One region of the Lysobacter soli genome, then DNA from elsewhere that is predicted to be linked to it. Evidence: predicted binding sites of a transcription regulator. Region 1 holds the regulator's gene; the other holds the start of a gene.
The links. Region 1 encodes FliA, which starts transcription of late flagellar genes. Its sites were predicted from a motif close to TAAAGTTTNNCNNNCNNNGGCCGATAA; they were not measured.

Region 1 (3,378 bases):
TCGCCCAGCGCCACCGCGCACGCGACGTCGCCTTGGTCACCACCGACACCGAACGCCCCGGCGCCACGGAGCAACTGCACATCCTCGGCCGCCGCCTCGGCGTGACCGTGTGCGAAGCCGCCGGCCCGGAGGCGCTGAACGACGCGCTCGACCAGCTGGCCGACTACCCGCTGGTGCTGGTCGATACCGCCGGCCACGGCCTGCGCGATCGCGCCCTGCTCGGCCAGATCCTCTGGCTGCGCGCCGCCAAGCGCGTGCGCAGCCTGCTGGTCCTGCCGGCCAACACCAACGCCCACGACCTGGGCGAAGTGGTCCGCCGCTACCGCCCGGCCTCGCCGGAAGGCGTGGTCCTGACCAAGCTCGACGAGACCGGCCGCCTGGGTTCGCCCCTGTCGGTGCTGGTCCAGCAGGGCCTGAGCCTGGCCTACACCACTGACGGACAGGCCGTCCCGACGGACATCGCCGCCGCCGACGCAACTCGTCTGGTTTCGACCCTCGAGAAAGTGCGACGTGCTGCCGATAACCCCCTCGGGTCTCTCGAACTGACGCAACTCAAGCCCCGCCCCGTGACCCTCCCCACCGAGGACCGACATGCATTCGCCAGCTGATATCAACGCCATTCCCGCCGCCAACGGCACCGCACGCCCGCCCGTGCGCGTGATCGCCGTGGCCAGCGGCAAGGGCGGCGTCGGCAAGACCTCGGTATCGGTGAACCTCGCCATGGCGCTGGTCCACGCCGGCCAGCGCACGTTGCTGCTGGACACCGACCTGGGCCTTGCGAACGTCGACGTGATGCTCGGCCTGTCGCCGCAGTTCACGCTCGCCGACGTCTTCGCCGGCCGCTGCGAGCTGCAGGACACGCTGCTCGAAGGCCCGCGCGGCCTCTGGGTCGTGCCGGCCGCCTCGGGCAAGCGCCACATGACCGAACTGCTCCCGCAGCAGCACATCGGCCTGGTGCACGCCTTCTGCCAGCTCGACCTGCCGCTGGACGCGATGGTGGTCGACAACGCCGCCGGCATCTCCGACAGCGTGCTGACCTTCTGCCAGGCCGCGCAGGACGTGATCGTGGTGGTCTGCGACGAACCGGCTTCGGTCACCGACGCCTACGCGCTGATCAAGGTGCTCAGCCGCGAGCGCGGCGTGACCCGCGTGCAGGTGCTCGCCAACCAGGTCAACAACGCCATCGAGGGCAAGCAGCTGTTCGAGAAGCTCGAACGCGTCAGCGCGCGCTTCCTCGACGTCACGCTGCATTACCTCGGCGCGGTGCCGCGCGACGAATGGCTGCGCCGCGCGATCCAGCGCCAGGAAGCCGTCGTCGAAGCCTTCCCGGGCTGCCCGTCGGCACTGGCCTTCCGCGACATCGCGCGCCGCGCCAACAGCTGGCAGTCGCCGGTCGGCCCGCGCGGCGGCGTGGAGTTCTTCATGGAGCGCCTCGTCGCCCACGGCGCCAGCGCCGCCAGCACCAACGATCCGTTGAGGAGCGCCGTCGCATGAACGCCGCCGCCCAGCACTACAAGGCGACCCAGCGCGCGGCCGACACGGTCAACGCGACGGAAGTCGTCGAGAAGCATGGCGAACTGGTGCGCCGCATCGCGCACCACCTCGCCGCGCGACTGCCCGCCAGCGTCGAGATCGACGACCTGATCCAGGCCGGCATGCTCGGCCTGATCGACGCCGCCCGGAATTTCCAGGCCGACCAGGGCGCCGCGTTCGAGACGTACGCGTCGATCCGCATCCGCGGCGCGATGATCGACGAGATCCGCCGCGGCGACTGGGTGCCGCGCTCGGTGCATCGCCGTTATCGCGACGTCGTCGCCGCCACGCGCGAGGTCGAGCAGAGCACCGGCCGTGCCGCGACCGCGCAGGAAGTGGCCACCCGGCTCGCCGTTCCGCTCGACGAATACCACCGCATGCTCGAGGACGCCGCGCGCGGCCAGCTCATCAGCCTGGAAGCGCACGTCGACGAACACGATGGCGAACCGCACCTGGGCGGCCACGCCGGTGCGACGCCCGCGCGCGAGTTCGAACAGGTCGCCTTCAAGCAGGCGCTCGGCGCCGCGATCGGCAACCTGCCCGAACGCGAGCAGCTGGTGCTGTCGCTGTACTACGAGCAGGAACTGAACCTGCGCGAGATCGGCGCGGTGCTCAACGTTTCCGAATCGCGCGTCTGCCAGATCCACGGCCAGGCGATGTTGCGCCTGCGTTCGCGACTGGGCGAATGGCGCGGCTCGCACAACGACGACGACGACGAGTTCTGACCCGCTTCCGCATCAACGCCTGATATCCCCTTTCGCACCAGAGCAAGCCCACATGGACAAGAACATCCGCATCCTCATCGTCGACGACTTCTCGACCATGCGCCGCATCGTCAAGAACCTGCTCAACGACCTGGGCTTCTTCAACACCGCCGAAGCCGACGACGGCATGACCGCGCTGGTGGAACTGAAGAAGGCGCCGTACGACCTGGTCGTGACCGACTGGAACATGCCGGGCATGCCGGGCATCGACCTGCTCAAGGCGATCCGCGCCGACGCGTCGCTGGCGAAGATCCCGGTGCTGATGGTCACCGCCGAGGCCAAGCGCGAGCAGATCATCGAAGCCGCGCAGGCCGGCGTGAACGGCTACGTCATCAAGCCCTTCACCGCCGCGACCCTGGAAGACAAGCTCAACAAGGTGTTCGAACGCCTGGGAGCGGCCGCGTGATCGACGCGCCCTCCTGCGAGAAGGCGCTCGGCGGTGAAGACAGGCAGGCCGTCATCGGTCGCCTGCATGCGGCGCTGTGGGCGCTGGAACACGACGACCTCGCCGGTTGGCGCAGCAACGTCGACGCGCTGATCCAGTGGCGCAGCCAGCCGCTGGTGCAGGGCCTGGCGAAGCTCGCGCGCGAACTCGACACCGCGCTCGGCAACGGCAGCGCGAATCCGAACGCCTCGCTGCCGGAAGCCTGCGCGCGCCTCGAGCACGTCGTGCACGTGAGCGAGGACGCGAGCCACCGCACGCTCGACCTCATCCAGGAATGCGGCGTGCTGCTGGGCACGCTGCCGGATGCGTCGACCGAGGAACAGGCCGCGACCATCGCCGCGATCCGCTCGCGCATGTCGGAAATGACCGCCGCGCAGGGTTACCAGGACCTGACGGGCCAGATCATCCGCCGCGTTGTCGAACTCGTCCGCGCGGTGCACGCCGGCCTGGGCGAGATCACCGACAGCGAGGCGACGCCCATCCACCTCAACCACAACAACCGCGGCTACGGCCCGTCGGTGGCGGGCGTGGACCCGACGCCCGCGACGCAGGAAGACGCGAACGACCTGCTGTCGTCGCTGGGGCTTTGAGATGCACTCAGTGCCTTCGCTCCTGCTCGTCATTCCCGCGAAGGCG
Region 2 (3,378 bases), 1.3 Mb from region 1:
CCGGTCGAAAGTCTGCCGACCGTACCGGCAAGGCGAGGCACCGTCCAGTGCAAACCGGGGCGTCAGCCGTGCCCGTGGTCCGGGTCGTCCGGCGCGCCTGCGACGCGGTTCGGCCCCACTTCCGGCAGCGCGCCCGGCGCCGGCGCGCCGCTGCCGGGCAGGCTGTCGGCCGGCGTCATGACGTCGGCTTCCGGGTTCTGCACGACGATGCTGATGCGACGGTTCAACGGCGAGCGCGGATCGCGCTTGTCGAACGGCACCGACGCCGCCAGTCCGACCACGCGCGAGATGCGGTCTTCTTCCAGCCCGCCTTCGACGAGCGCGCGGCGCGCGGCGTTGGCGCGTTCGGCCGACAGTTCCCAGTTCCCGTAACCGCCGGCCGAGTGGTACGGCACCTCGTCGGTGTGGCCGCTGAGCGCGATGCGGTGGTGGGCATCGTTGAGCAGGCCGCCCATCTCGCCCAGCAGGGCGTGCGCGTAGTCCTTCAGGCGCGCGCTCGCGTTGTCGAACATCGGCCGGTTCTGCTTGTCGACGATCTGGATGCGCAGGCCTTCCGGCGTGAGGTCGATCAGCAGCTGGTCCTTGAACGGCGCCAATGCCTGGCTGCGTTCGACCGCCTCTTCCAGCGTCCGCTTGAGCGCGTCGAGCCGGCGTTTTTCTTCCTCGCGCGCGATGTCCCGGGCCTGCTGCGGCGAGAGCTTCATCGGCTCGCGTGCGCCGAACTCCGCGCCATGTCCGCCCGCGACGGCGACCGCGCTGGTGGTGGGAATCAGGCGGTCCGCGGCGCCGCCGGGACCGTTCGCGCCCGGCGCGGGCTTGAGCGACTTGCCGACCACGGCGCTGGGGTTCTTGAAGTATTCCGAAATCGCGGCGCGCTGCTGCTTGTCGGTGATGCCGACGATCCACATCACCAGGAAGAACGCCATCATCGCGGTCACGAAGTCCGCGTAGGCGACCTTCCACGCGCCGCCGTGATGCCCGCCGGCCACGCGCTTGATCGGCCGGAGGATGATGACCGGCCGTTCGCGATTGGCCGCCATGTCAGCGCTTGCCGCGCAGGTGCGCGTCCAGGTCGGCGAAGGCCGGGCGCATGTCGGAGAACAGCAGCTTGCGCGCGAATTCCACCGCCACGCTCGGCGCGTAGCCGCGCACGCTGGACACCAGCGCCATCTTGATGACCTCGAACGCCTTGGCCTCTTCCTGCGCGTGGTGGTGCATCGCCGCCGCGAGCGGGCCGACGAAGCCGTAACCCAGCAGGATGCCGAGGAAGGTGCCGACCAGCGCGGCCGCGACGTGGTGACCGATCTCGGACGCTTCGCCGCCGATGGAGGCCATCGTGATCACGATGCCCAGCACCGCCGCCACGATGCCGAAACCCGGCAGCGAGTCGGCCAGCACCTGCAACGCGTGCGCGGGCTCGCCCGCTTCCTTCGAATGCGTTTCCAGCTCGATGTCGAGCACCTGTTCGAGTTCGTGCGCCTCGAAATTGCCGCTGACCATCAGGCGCAGGCAGTCGGTGGTGAACTCCATCAGCGGCTTGTCGGCGAGCAGCTTCGGGTACTTCTGGAACAGCTCGCTCGTCTGCGGTTCGTCCACGTCGCGCTCGATCGCCATCATGCCTTCGCGACGCGCCTTCATCAGCACGTCGTAGAGCATGGCGAGGATGTCGACGTAATCCGACTTCTTGTAATGCGAGCCCTTGAGCAGGCGCGGAATGCCGCCCAGGCACGCCTTCACGACCTTCAGCGGATTGGCGACGAGGAACGCGCCGGCCGCGGCGCCGCCGATGATGAGCAACTCATAGGGCTGCCACAACGCGCCAAGTTGTCCGTGCGACAGCACGAAACCGCCCAGCACGCTGCCGATTACGACGATGAAACCGATGATGATGAACATGAGCCGCCCCAGGACACGATTGGGTTAACGGCGCAGTGCAGCAAAGTTTGAGGGGTGATCCCTGCGCCCTGCTCGTGGCGGTGAGGGCGCTTTGGCCGTGAGGGCGCCTGCCCTCACCCCAACCCCTCTCCCGCGTGCGGGAGAGGGGCTTCAGGTCACTCGAAGGACAAACGGAACCAGCGCTCCAGCGTCTGCCCCGGCGCCAGTGCGCGCGGTTCGAGGTTGAAGGCATCCGGCGGGCCGCTCTGCGGCTCCACGCACGTCGTGCGCTCGGGCATGTCGAACACGACCCAGTGCGCGCAGTCGGAGGTCAGCGTGACGCGCTGTGCGCCGCGATGCAGGACGACCGGCGCGTCGTTCATGAAGCAGTCGTCCCACGGGCCGGGCGGCGGCGGCGCAAGCGGACGCGTCGCCATGCCGTCTTCGTCGCGCGGATACCACGCGGTCGGGGCGAACTCGATGCGGTCGGGCTTGAGGAACCACGGATGCCAGCCGAGCTCCGCCGGCATCGCGCGTTCGCCGGCGGTCGCCGACAGCGTCATGCGCAGGCCGCGAGTTTCGAGCTCGATGCGTTGCCGCGCGATGCCGCCAAACGGCCAGCGCTCGTCCTCCGGCAGCGCCAGCGACAACCCGACGTGGTGCGTCGATTGCGAATCGACCTGCCACGGCAGCGCGAAGCCCACGCCGTGGATCGCGTGCACGCCGAGGTTCGCCGGCAACCGGTGCGAGGCGCCTTCGAACGCGAATTCGCCGCGACGCACGCGCCCCGCCCACGGCACCATGGGATACGAACCCCAGCCGATCGTCGCGTCGTTGTCGTCGCTGAAACCCGCGAGCTGTTCGACGCCGTCGACGCGGATCTGCGCGATGCGCCCGCCGGCTTGGGGCGCGACGTCGACGGACATCGCGCCCTGCGAGAGCGTCAGCAGCGGGCCCGGTTCGAGCCGCGCCGTCGCGGCGTCACCCGCCATACGGGTTGATGGTGACGATGCGGCCGTTCGCGTCGTGCTGCAGCGGCGCGACCTTGATCGAACGCAGGTGCGTCACGCCGCCCGACAGGATGCTGTCGTGATAGAACAAAAACCACTGTCCATCGAACTCGACGATGGAGTGATGCGTGGTCCAGCCCACGACCGGCGTCAGGATCGGCCCCTGGTAGGTGAACGGTCCGTACGGGCTGTCGCCGACCGCGTAGCACAGCAGGTGCGTGTTGCCGGTCGAATACGAGAAGTAGTACTTCCCGCCGAACCGGTGCAGCCACGAGGCCTCGAAGAAACGGCGCTCGTGGTCGCCGGCCTTCAGCGGTTCGCCGTTCTCGTCGAGGATCACGACCTCGCGCGGCGCCTCGGCGAATTCCAGCATGTCGTCGCGCAGGCGCGCGACCTTCGGACCGAGCGCGGGTTCGTCGTCGCCCGGTTCGACGTGCGCCTCGTCGCGCACGTTGTCGCGGTATTTCTGCAGCTGGCCGCCCCAGAGGCCGCC

Region 2: a site for FliA is predicted at 1,921-1,947, ahead of motA (flagellar motor stator protein MotA). Genes of this name have one in related genera too.

What each region holds. Positions count from the first base shown of each region.
Region 1 is NZ_CP046603.1:3,410,450-3,413,827, forward strand. It holds gene GOY17_RS15560 (AAA family ATPase) at 1-608, shown strand, start outside; gene GOY17_RS15565 (MinD/ParA family protein) at 592-1,494, shown strand; gene GOY17_RS15570 (RNA polymerase sigma factor FliA) at 1,491-2,258, shown strand; gene cheY (chemotaxis response regulator CheY) at 2,311-2,703, shown strand; gene GOY17_RS15580 (protein phosphatase CheZ) at 2,700-3,332, shown strand.
Region 2 is NZ_CP046603.1:641,168-644,545, reverse strand. It holds gene GOY17_RS02830 (hypothetical protein) at 1-41, opposite strand, end outside; gene motB (flagellar motor protein MotB) at 63-1,040, opposite strand; gene motA (flagellar motor stator protein MotA) at 1,042-1,896, opposite strand; gene GOY17_RS02815 (aldose 1-epimerase) at 2,052-2,867, opposite strand; gene GOY17_RS02810 (glycoside hydrolase family 43 protein) at 2,857-3,378, opposite strand, start outside.